DNA from 3 places in the Azoarcus sp. DN11 genome. Region 2 is predicted to be linked to each of the others. Evidence: predicted binding sites of a transcription regulator. Region 2 holds the regulator's gene; each other region holds the start of a gene.
The links. Region 2 encodes FNR, which switches genes on or off when oxygen is low (the NO sensors DNR and NnrR bind a similar motif). Its sites were predicted from a motif close to TTGANCTAGNTCAA; they were not measured.
Positions count from the first base shown of each region.

Region 1: the regulator FNR is predicted to act here: its motif matches at 1,678-1,691, upstream of CDA09_RS17545 (nitrite reductase).
Region 3: the regulator FNR is predicted to act here: its motif matches at 1,333-1,346, upstream of CDA09_RS15695 (aldehyde ferredoxin oxidoreductase C-terminal domain-containing protein).

Region 1 is NZ_CP021731.1:3,788,595-3,792,614, forward strand. It holds gene CDA09_RS17530 (cytochrome D1 domain-containing protein) at 1-187, opposite strand, end outside; gene CDA09_RS17535 (c-type cytochrome) at 235-534, opposite strand; gene cobA (uroporphyrinogen-III C-methyltransferase) at 821-1,624, shown strand; gene CDA09_RS17545 (nitrite reductase) at 1,771-3,498, shown strand; gene CDA09_RS17550 (3'-5' exonuclease) at 3,614-4,020, opposite strand, start outside.
Region 2 is NZ_CP021731.1:3,643,844-3,647,863, reverse strand. It holds gene CDA09_RS16845 (NnrS family protein) at 1-609, shown strand, start outside; gene CDA09_RS16840 (SirB2 family protein) at 613-1,008, shown strand; gene CDA09_RS16835 (hemerythrin domain-containing protein) at 1,008-1,538, shown strand; gene fnr (fumarate/nitrate reduction transcriptional regulator Fnr) at 1,578-2,324, opposite strand; gene hemN (oxygen-independent coproporphyrinogen III oxidase) at 2,458-3,849, shown strand; gene CDA09_RS16820 (sulfite exporter TauE/SafE family protein) at 3,978-4,020, shown strand, end outside.
Region 3 is NZ_CP021731.1:3,403,914-3,407,933, forward strand. It holds gene CDA09_RS15690 (AMP-binding protein) at 1-1,183, opposite strand, end outside; gene CDA09_RS15695 (aldehyde ferredoxin oxidoreductase C-terminal domain-containing protein) at 1,566-3,890, shown strand; gene adeC (AdeC/AdeK/OprM family multidrug efflux complex outer membrane factor) at 4,003-4,020, opposite strand, start outside.

The DNA of each region.
Region 1 (4,020 bases), 140 kb from region 2:
CGAGCCCCGACACCTGCGCGAGCGACTTGCGCCCGGAGGTCTCGATCACCTGCACTTGCCCCGTCGCACGCTCGATCACCACACCGAGGTCGCCGGTGCCGCGCAGCGGCGCCTGAGGCGTCGCACAGGCGGACAGGAGCAGCACAGCAACAATCCACCACATGTACTTCACGATCAGGTGCAGCATTTGACCCTCAACTCATATTCGAACTGCAAGGATGCCCGGGCGCCCGCTCAGCGCGCGGTGCCCGAATCCGCCGGGAAGCCCGCCTGCAGCCGTTCCACGATCCACGCCGCCTCATCGTCGGCGACGATACCGCGAAACGGCGGCATCGGTGTACCGGGGCGGCCGCCGAGAATGGTCGCGACGAGGCTGTCCCGCGGTTTGTCGCGCAAGGCGGCAACCGTCAGTGCCGGCCCCAGCCCGCCCTGCAATGTCAGTCCGTGGCATGAACCGCAATCCTGGCGCACCAGATGCACCAGTTCGCGCATGCGCTCGGGCTGCGGGGCTGCCTGCTGCGCACAGGCGGGCATTGCCGCAGCCAGCGCGACCGATGCCAGAAATATCGTCCGGAACACCCCGCTCGACACGCTTCGACCTCCTGAAGATTGGCTGGCCCGCCCCGCGCCGTTTCCCCGCTTTCAGGGAGATTGGCGGCCGACGCGGCAAGGCAAGTATCAATCGCACGGCATCCCGCGCTCCTTGATATCGGTTAATTTCCCGGACGCGGTGTAGGGATACAGTGTCGGCGCGATTCAGCTGTTTGCCATCGAGAACCTGCCGCGCAGGCGCGTCCGCGCGGCCCCTGGAGAGCCATCCATGAGCACGCACAAGGGTGTCGGCGGCCACGCCCCCCACTCCGTCGGCAAGGTCTACCTGGTGGGCGCGGGCCCCGGCGATCCGGACCTGCTCACGCTGCGGGCGGCACGCCTGATCGGGGACGCGAAGATCGTCGTCTACGACCATCTCGTCGGCAAAGGCGTCCTCGCGCTGGTCAATCACGGCGCACGCCTGATCTACGTCGGCAAGGAATCCGGCAACCACTCGCTGCCGCAGGACCAGATCAACGGCCTGCTCGTCGAACTCGCGCGCACCGGTCTCGACGTCGTGCGGCTCAAGGGCGGCGACCCCTTCATGTTCGGACGGGGCGGCGAGGAAATGGAGGAGCTCGTCGGCCAGGGCATCGCCTGCGAAGTCGTGCCGGGCATCACGGCCGCGTGCGGCATCTCCGCCTGTACGGGCATGCCGCTCACGCATCGCGACCACGCACGATCGGTGGTATTCACGACCGGTCATCTCAAGGATGGCAGCGTCAACCTCGACTGGCCCGCGCTCGCGCGGCCCAACCAGACGGTCGTGATCTACATGGGCCTGGGCGCGCTCGACATCATCTGCCGCGAGCTCATCGCCCACGGCCTGCCCGGCGACACACCCGCAGCCGTTGTCCACGCCGGCACGACAAGCCATCAGATCACCCTGACCGACCGCATCGACCGCCTTGCCGGATCGGTGAGACGCGCGGGAATCAAGTCGCCCGCACTCATCATGGTCGGCTCCGTCGTCTCGCTGCACAGTCTTCTCACGCAGGTTCCGCATCCCGACGAATTTGCGCTCACGGCATGACAAAACCCCTGGCCTGGTGACTTCGTCATAGACGTATTGGTTAAGCCCCCAATTTGATCAAGGTTAAGGATTTGCCCTCCGACAAGGATCAATCTCTGGCGCTGAAACGCTTTACCGCACGACATCTTTCAGAAGGGAGATCGCAAATGAGTAAGCAACGCAAATGGCTGTCCGGCGCAATCGTACTCGCCAGCCTGCCGCTGGCTATCGCGCAGGCCTTCGCCGAAGAACCCAAGCATATGGGCGAAGCTGAAGCGAAATACCAGGCCGGCGGTTCGCCGCTCGCCGACGCGGACTTGTACAAGGACAGCAATCCCGACGCTCCCAAGATGAGCAAGGCCGAATTCGACAAGGCCCGCAACATCTACTTCCAGCGCTGCGCCGGCTGCCACGGCGTACTGCGCAAGGGCGCCACCGGCAAGCCGCTCACCCCGGACATCACGCTCGCGCGCGGCACCGAATACCTCAAGGTCTTCATCAAGTACGGATCGCCGGCGGGCATGCCCAACTGGGGCACGTCGGGCGAACTCTCCGACGACGAGGTCGACCTGATGGCCCGCTATGTCCAGCAGACCGCCCCCACCCCGCCCGAATTCGGCATGGCGGACATGAAGCAGACATGGAAGGTCATCATCCCGCCGGAGAAGCGGCCGACGAAGAAGATGAACGACTTCAACATCTCCAACATCTTCTCGACCACGCTGCGCGACAGCGGCGAGGTCGCGCTGATCGACGGCGATACGAAGAAGATCATCAACATCGTCAAGACCGGCTACGCGGTGCACATCTCCCGCATTTCGGCCTCGGGTCGCTACCTGTTCGTGATTGGCCGCGACGCGCGCGTCAACATGATCGACCTGTGGATGGAGAAACCCGACAACGTCGCCGAAATCCGCATCGGGCTCGAAGCACGCTCGGTGGACACATCCAAGTACAAAGGCTACGAAGACAAGCTCGCGATCGCCGGCGCCTACTGGCCGCCCCAGTTCGTCATCATGAACGGCGACACGCTCGAACCGCTGAAGATCGTCTCCACCCGCGGCCTCACCGTCGACACGCAGGAGTATCACCCGGAGCCGCGCGTCGCCTCGATCGTCGCCTCGCACTTCAAGCCCGAGTTCGTCGTCAACGTGAAGGAAACGGGCAAGACGTTGATGGTCGATTACTCCGACATCACCAACCTGAAGATGACCGAGATCGGCTCCGCGCGCTTCCTGCACGACGGCGGCTGGGACCTGTCGAAGCGCTACTTCATGGTCGCCGCCAACCAGTCGAACAAGATCGCCGCGATCGACGCCAAGGAAGACAAGCTCGCCGGACTGATCGACGTCGGCAAGATCCCGCACCCGGGCCGCGGCGCCAACTTCGTGCATCCGAAGTACGGTCCGGTGTGGGCAACGGGCCACCTCGGCGACGATACGATCGCGCTGGTCGGCACCGATCCGAAGAATCACAAGCAATACGCGTGGAAGCTGGTCGAAAACCTCAAGAGCCAGGGTGGCGGCTCGCTGTTCATCAAGACCCACCCGAAATCGAACCACCTCTACGTCGACAACCCGCTCAATCCCGAATCCAAGGTCTCGCAATCGGTCGCCGTATATGACCTGAAGAACCTGCAGGCGGGCTACAAGGTTCTGCCGATCGGCGAATGGGCGGGTCTGAAAGACGAAGGCGCCAAGCGTGTCGTGCAACCCGAGTACAACAAGGACGGCAACGAGGTGTGGTTCTCGGTCTGGTCGGCGAAGGACAAGGAATCGGCAATCGTCGTCGTCGATGACAAGACCCTGCAGTTGAAGACCGTGATCAAGGATCCCAAACTGATCACGCCGACCGGCCACTTCAACGTGTACAACACGCAGCACGACGTGTACTGATCGCCGCACGGGCGGTCCTGCCGCCCCGACCGTTGCACCGACGGCCAGCCTCGCGCTGGCCGTTTTTCATCTGGCGGGATTCAGACCTGAAACGACGTGCCGACTCCCCAGGCGCTCAGGAAGCCGGCCAGGCGGCGAGAAACTCCTTCCAGTGCGGCGCGTCGATACGCGCGAGCGCGCTGCGCACCACGTCCAGTTCGGCAGCATAGGCGGCCGTGTCCAGCTGGCCGCGCATGCGCTGAAAACCGAGATACACGAGGTAAGTGTTCACGACATCCGTCTCGCAGTAGTCGCGGATCTCGGCAATCCGCCCCTCCTGCCACGCCGGCCATACGGCCGAGCCGTCCATTCCGAGCTTGCCCGGGAAGCCCATCAGCTTGGCAAGTTCGTCGAGCGGCGCATTCGCCCGCGGCTGGTACATCGCCAGCAGATCCATCAGGTCGAGATGGCGGCTGTGATAACGGCCGATGTAGTTGTTCCACTTGAAGTCACGCGAGTCGTGATAATCGCCCTCGCCCTGAT
Region 2 (4,020 bases):
CCGTTCTTCTCGAGCGGCGTGATCCCCGCCTACGTGATGGTGCGCCCGCTGTGGGTCATGGTCCTGGTCGTCGGCGGAAGCGCCCTGCATGCGGTGCTGGACGTCGCGGGATTGCAGGCGCTGCGCTGGGTGGTCGATGCGCCCGCCGCCTTTGCCGCGCTGTGGCTGTCGCGGCAGTGGAGGCCGGTTCCGGCGCTGAAGGTGCCGCTGCTGGGGATGCTGCACATCGGCTTTCTCTGGCTCGGAATCGCGCTGACGCTGTTCTCCATCCAGGGCGTCGCATCGTTGCTGGGTTACGCGGTCCTGGGGCTGGCGCCCCTGCATGCGATCGGCGTCGGCTTCTTCGGATCCGTCCTGTTGGCGATGGTCTCGCGTGTCAGCCTGGGCCACTCCGGACGCAAGCTCGTCGCCGACCGGCTGACCTGGGGACTGTTCCTCGGGCTGGAACTGGTGGTCGTGATCCGGGTCCTTGCTGAAGTGGTTCCCGCGGGCTGGTCCGCCACGGTCATGCTGCTCGCCGTCCTGGGCTGGCTGGGCGTGTTCGGCGCCTGGGCCACACGCTACCTGCCAATCTACTGGCGGCCGCGCAGCGACGGTCGCCCTGGGTGATCCATGTACCTGACGGTCAAGCACCTGCACGTCACGTGTGCCGTTCTGAGCGGCAGCGGCTTCCTGCTGCAGGGCCTATGGATGATGCTCCGGAGTCCCCTCGTCGATCATCGTGTGACGCGCATCCTGCCGCACATCATCGATACGGTATTCCTGGGGAGCGCGATCACGCTTGCGGTGATGAGCGGGCAGTATCCCTTCGTCGTGCCCTGGGTCACCGCGAAGGTCATCGGTCTCGTCGTCTACATCCTTCTCGGCGCGACTGCGCTGCGCTGGGGTCGCACGATGCGGACCCGCGTGCTGGCGCTGGCCGCGGCCGTCGTCACTTTCTCGTGGATCGTCTCGGTGGCGTTGAGCAAGAACCCCGCCGGATTCCTGACTCTTACCGGAGTGTTTTGATGGCCGATTCGCTGATCCCCACGTCGCCGGGTTTCGAAACCCCGCTCGAGATGCTCGAAGCCTGCCATGAGCGCCTGCAGGCACAACTGGCCACGCTGGCCCGGCTCGCGGCCTGGCTTCCCGAGCATGGTCCCGACCGCCAGGCGCAACAGGCCGCGACCAACGTGATGCGCTACTTCGATGTTGCCGCGGTGAAGCACCACCAGGACGAGGAGGACGATCTCTTTCCCGTCCTGCGCGAGCGCGTCGATGAGGCCCGGCGGGGCGAGCTCGGTACGCTCATCGACTGGATCCTGGCGGATCACCAGCGGCTGTTCGCGGGCTGGGCGCAGATGCGCGCGCGGCTCGAGTGCATCGCGCGCGGAGAAAGTGCCGACCTGACGCCGGCCGCGGTGGAGGAATTCGCGGGCGCTTACCGGCGTCACATCGCGCGGGAGGAAGGCGAATTGCTCCCCGTCGCCCGCAGCGTGCTCGGCGCGCAGGATATCGAGGTGCTGTCGGGAACGATGACTGCGCGGCGGCGCCAATAGGGCGGGGCGCCGCAATCGGCGGCACGGCACGCACCCCGGTCAGGGGCGGGGCGACGGCGACGGGTGCTGGATCAGCCGCTTCAGGCCGACGATGTCGAGAATGCGGATGTGCTTCTGCTGGACCGCGATCAGGCCTTCGTCCTGGAACTTCGAGAAGGCCCGCGACACCGTTTCGAGCTTGAGGCCCAGATAGGAGCCGATCTCCTCGCGGGTCATGCGAAGGTGGAATTCCGCGGGGGAGAAGCCGCGCGCCGTGAAACGCTGCGACATGTTGAGCAGGAAGGCCGCCAGGCGCTCTTCGGCGCGCATCGAGCCGAGGAGGGTCATCACGCCGTGGTCGCGCACGATCTCGCGGCTCATGACCTTGTGGAACTGGAGCTGTAGGCCTTCGACCACGCGCGACAGTTCCTCGAGCTTGCTGTAGGCGATCACGCAGACTTCGCTGTCTTCGAGCGCGATCGCATTGCAGGAATGGGCTTCGGTGCTGATGCCGTCGAGACCGAGCATTTCGCCGGTCATCTGGAAGCCGGTGACCTGTTCGCGCCCGTCCTCGAGTAGCACGTCGGTCTTGAACGAACCTGCGCGGATCGCGTAGATCGCCTCGAACGGATCGCCCGCGCGATACAGATGCTGCTGCCGCTTGATCTTGCGCCGCGCACCGACCAGTTCGTCGAGACGGTCGATTTCCGATTCCGACATCCCGAAGGGCAGGCACAGTTCGACCAGGTTGCACTGGGAGCATGCGACCTTCAGGCTCGCGACTGTAATCGGCACCGTCGCCTTCATTTGCACGATAATATTGTTCCTTCTACATCGACCGAGAAGTGGCAGGCGCCCGGCGGAATGGACCGTTGATCCACGTCAACCACAAAACTGCGGCTTTTTGAGATCGTACGGAATGCACTCAAGCGAAACATCCATGACCAGTCAGAAAGATCTTGTGTTCGACCAGCAGCTGATTCGCCGGTTCGACATCAATGGGCCGCGCTACACGTCCTACCCGACGGCCGACCGCTTCGTCGAAGCGTTCGATGCCCGTGCATTGCGGGACTGGCTGGCGCAACGCGGTGTCGGGGGCGTGAGCAAACCGCTCTCATTATACTTCCACATCCCGTTCTGTAACACGATCTGCTACTACTGCGCGTGCAACAAGATCATCACGAAAGATCATGCACGTTCGGCGAAGTACCTGAAGTATCTCGATAAGGAAATCGGGATGCAGGCCGCCGCATTGGGCGGTAGCCACCAGGTCACGCAGCTTCACCTCGGCGGCGGCACGCCGACCTTCCTGTCGCATGACGAGCTGCGCCAGCTCATGGATTCGGTGCACAAGCGCTTCACGCTGGTGCCGAACGGCGAATACTCGATCGAGGTCGATCCGCGCAAGGTCGACTTCGACACCGTGAAGCTGCTCGCCGACCTCGGCTTCAACCGCATGAGCGTGGGCGTGCAGGACTTCAACGAAGACGTGCAGGAAGCGGTCAATCGCATCCAGAGCTTCGATGAAACCAGGCTCGTGATCGAGTCGGCCCGCGCCACCGGCTTCAAGTCCATCAGCATGGACCTGATCTACGGCCTGCCGCGCCAGAACATCATCAGCTTCAACCGCACGCTGGAGCAGGTACTGGAGCTGTCGCCGGATCGCATCTCGCTGTACAGCTACGCGCACCTGCCGGGCCTGTTCAAGCCGCAGCGCCGTATCTCGATCAACGACATGCCGACCTCGGACACCAAGCTGCAGATCCTGCAGATGGCGATCCGCCGGCTGACGGAGGCGGGCTACGTCTATATCGGCATGGACCACTTTGCCAAGCCGGACGACGAGCTCACGATCGCCCAGCGCCAGGGGCGCCTGCACCGCAATTTCCAGGGCTATTCGACGCAGGCCGAATGCGACCTGCTGGCCTTCGGCGTGTCGGCGATCGGCAAGATCGGCCCGGTGTACTCGCAGAACGTGAAGACGCTCGACGAGTACTACGACGCCCTCGATCGCGACGAACTGCCGGTCCTGCGCGGCGTCGAGCTGACGGCCGACGACCTGCTGCGTCGTTCGATCATCCAGGCGCTGATGTGCCATTTCGAGCTGTCGATCGATTCGATCGAGATCGCGCACCTGATCAAGTTCGACGAATACTTCGCCGCCGAACTCGAGGATCTCAAGGCGATGGAGGAGGCCGGCCTGCTGAAGGTCAGCGACAAGTGGATCAGCGTGCTGCCGCCGGGGCGCCTGCTGGTGCGCGGCATCGCGATGGTCTTCGACCGTTACCTGCGCGCCGACCGCGAGCGCGCGCGTTATTCGAAGGTCATCTGAGTCCGGCCGGCGGCCCGTTGTCGCGGGCTGCCTGGGGCGGGAGAAGGTGGTACAGTGCGGGCGTCCTCGGGCGCCCGTTCTTCTTTCGTGTCCCGCCCGCGTGAGTTTCCCGCCCTTTTGTCCTTGCCATGCCTGAAACCGGTTACATCGCAGCCTTCCTGATCGGCCTTC
Region 3 (4,020 bases), 240 kb from region 2:
CCCACTGGCCCGCGATCTTCAGCATGTCGTCGTTGCGCCCCGCGTATTCGAGGCGACCGTCCGGATAACGCAGGAACATGTCACCCGGCGAAAACCAGCCGTTGTCGAAATCGACCTGCGCGTCCGGCCGCTTCCAGTAACCGACCGCGACCGTCGTATGGCGCACCCAGATGCGCTGCGGCAGATCCGCACCGATCTCCGGATTGAAGCGCACTTCCGTCAGCGGCGTCGGGCGCATCAGGCCCGAGTCGTCGTCGCTGTAGAGCATCAGGCATAAGGTCTCGGACGTCCCATAGCCGCTGATCAACGTACAGCCGGTCTGCTCGCGCCACCCCTGGCGGATCGCGAACGGCAGCGCTTCGCCGGCCGACACGAAATGGCGGATGCCGCGGTCCGCCAGCCGCGCGGCCACCCCCGTCTGCAGCATTTTGTTATACAGCGTCGGCACGCTGAAGAGCAGCGTCGGGCGATGCTTTTCGACCATTTCTTCGACGCGCTCAGCTGTCGGCCATTCGCGGTCGAGAATCACCGTCGCGCCCGCACGCAGGCCCGCGAACAGGCTGTTGCCGAGCGCGTAGGCGAAGAACAGCTTGGACGTCGCGTACAAGCGGTCTGCCGCCGTCAGTCCCGCGAGATTGCAGGCGAAGGAATGCGCGTTCACGACGACGCGCTGCACGTGGATCACCCCCTTCGGGGTCCCGGTCGTGCCCGAAGTCCCGATCCACAGTGCCGGATCCTCGGCGTCGCGCTGCACCGCGTCGATCCCCCGGGCGTCTGCGAGCGCCCGCGTCCAGTCGGATTCCCCGCCGCTGACCACGGCCGGCCCGCCGGGGACTGTCGCGACCAGCCCCTGCAGATCCTGCACCAGATTCGGCTCGCACCACACGAAACGCGCTTCGCACTCTTTCAGGAGCGGGGCGAGTTCCGGCATCGACAGGCGCGGATTGACCCCGATCGCGACACCGCCGGCCCAGATCGCACCGAGATAGGCCACCGCCCAGTCGTCGCTGTCGGGCGCGAACACGATCACCCGGTCGCTTGTCCCAAGCCCCACTGCCTGCCACGCCTGGGCCGAGCGCCGCACACGGTCCCGCAGGTCCGCGTAAGTCACCCGCCGTTCTTCGCATTCGATCGCGATCGCCGTGTCGGCGCCAACCGAAAGCAGGATTTCAGCCGCATTCATTCGCATTTCTCCATAACGACAGGCTCCCGACGCGGGGCCCGCACAGTCTTGAGGTGAATCGAAGCACGCCGTTGGCCAACGAATTTGAGCGCACGATAGGTCGGACGCGAGACCGCAACAATACGTGCGAGCGGCTTTCTGCACCTTATTTGATTGATATCAAATTATCTTGCGGTGCACTACTTTCGCCGCTTGCACGGCTTTTCCCCCGGATTCTGTTGCGCATCCCGCGCCATTGCTGGATTCCTCACCATTCTCTTGCAAGCTCGTCACGAGTCCTGCTCCCGATCGCCCGCAAAACAAGGATTCACCCGCCTTTTTTGTTTGACTTCAAACAATTTTATTGCCACACTTGATTCAACCCCGGACACAGGAGAACGAGATGGGAATCAGGGACAAGGTTGAACAGCTCTGCTCGCGTCTGCACGACGGGCCGCAGTACGCAACGCAGGGTGCCGTGCTGTTCGTCGATCTGGAAAAACGCCAGACACTTCGCAAGTACCTGCCGCTCGAGGTGCTGCGCACCTACCTCGGCGGGCGCGGCGCCAACATGTACCTGCTCTACAACCTGCTGCAGGACAAGCGCGAAGCCCTCGATCCGGAAGTCCCGCTGATCTTCGGCGCCGGCACGCTCACCGGCGACATGCCGGCGGCCACGCGCGGCAACTTCACCAGCCGCTCGCCCGAGAGCGACGCGATCCTCGACACCAACGGCGGCGACTACTTCCCGTCCTTCGTCAAGCGCCACGGCTACGACCACATCGTCCTGTACGGCCTGGCGCCGCAATGGACGCTGCTGCGCATCGCGCACGACGAGGTCGAGTTCCATGACGCCACACCCTACCTCGGCCTCGACAACCTCGCCCTGCCCGGTGCGGTCGAACGCGATTTCGACTGCACCGAACGCAAGGACATGGCGCTCGCCCGCATCACCAGCGCCGGCGAGAACCTCGCGCTGTGCAGCGGCATCATGGGCGGCATCAAGGCGATCTGGGCGCGCGGCGGCGGCGGCGCAAAAATGGGTTCGCTGCGCCTGAAGGCCATCATGGTGCACGGCAAGCCCGACGAGGCGCCGAAGGTGGCCGAACTCAAGGCCCACAACAAGGTGATCGGCAAGAAGATCACCTCCACTTCGGTCATCAAGAACGCACTCAAACAGGTCGGCACGCCCTTCCTGTACAAGCCCTCGCGCGTGCTGGGCGCGCTCGGCACGCTGAACAACCAGAAGACCGCGTGGCACGAGACGCTCGACGCCGACAACTTCGACCCCTACCGCCCCGGCATGGACGGCTGTTTCAAGTGCCCGGTGCATTGCCGCAACCTCAACGACATGACGCCCGAAGGCAAGGGCGGCTGGGGCTCGGCGGCGCTCAAGGGGCTGAAGGGCAACGCCAGCTACGACAAGGCGCAGGCCGACATCGAGCACGGCAAGCAGCGCACCTACAACGGCATCAAGGGCGACGGCAAGTTCGACCAGTACGACAAGGGCGACGGTCCCGAGTACGTCACCGTCGGCAAGTTCGGCCCGATGATCGGCCTGAAGGAGCCGGAGCACATCCTGCGCCTGAACAATATCCTCAACGACCTCGGCCTCGACTCGTCCTCGACCGGCAGCGCGATCGCGTGGGCGATGGAGCTGTGGCAGCGCGGCATCATCGACGCGAGCCATACCGGCGGGCTGGACCTGTCGTGGGGCAACTACGAGACGGTCGAGAAGCTACTGTTCATGACCGCGAAGCGCGAAGGTTTCGGCGACACCATCGCCGACTCGGCACGCGCCGTCGAACGCGGCAAGTACCCCGCCGCGGCGCTCGACTATCGCATGGCGGTAAAGGGCCTGTTCCAGTCCGATCCGCACGACGCGCGCATCCTCAAGGCTTTCGCGCTCGGCCTGTCGGTCGCCACGCGCGGCATGGATCACCTGCGCAACCGCGTCACGCTCGAAATCAACGCCCGCATCAACGACGACGCCGCGTTCAAGACCGAACTCTACGGCGGTACCGTCGCGCCCGAGCCGAACCGCTACGAGGGCAAGGAAGTCGCCGTGCGCCGCTGCGAGAACACCTTCGCCGTGGGCGACTCGGTGGGCATGTGCCGCTTCAACACCAAGCTCTTCAACTCGCCGACCACGCCCGACTGCGGCGACTTCGCGACCCAGGTGTCGACCGCGACGGAGCTGGAGTTCACCGGCGAGCAACTGAACGAGATCGGCCGCAACATCACGGGTCTGGAACGCCTGCTCAATTTCCGCTTCGGCCTGCGCGCCAAGGACGACACACTGCCGAAACGCTGGTTCGAAGAGGAAATCCAGGTCGGCCCCTTCACCGGGGAGAAGGTGGACCGCAAGGAATTCGAGGCGATGAAGGCGCGCTTCTACGAAGTCACCGGCCTCAACGCCGAGGGCGTACCCAAGGCCGAGTGGCACGAACGGCTCGCCACCACCACCACCGGCTTCGCGGTGCGTGTCGAACTCCCCAACGTGCTGCCCGGCGCGCCAGAAAAGACGGTCGTGATCGACGAACCGGTCACCAACGTCGTCGCGCTGCGCGACGCCCTGGCCCGCCGCCTGCCCGAGGCTCGCGAGGCGCTCAACGACCACTCGTGGAACATCGCGGTGAATGGCCACATGGTCCTGTCGGGCGAGCGCAATGCCATGCTGCACCACGGCGACCGCGTCGCCTTCGTGCCCATCATCGCCGGCGGCTGATCGGGACGGGACACGCGGGCGCCCCCTCCCCCGCGTGCAAAAAAGCAAACGGCGGACGATATCCTCGTCCGCCGTTTTGCGTTTGTTGCGTGCTACTTTTCCAGCGGCCTTCCTACTGCCAGCCGCCCCC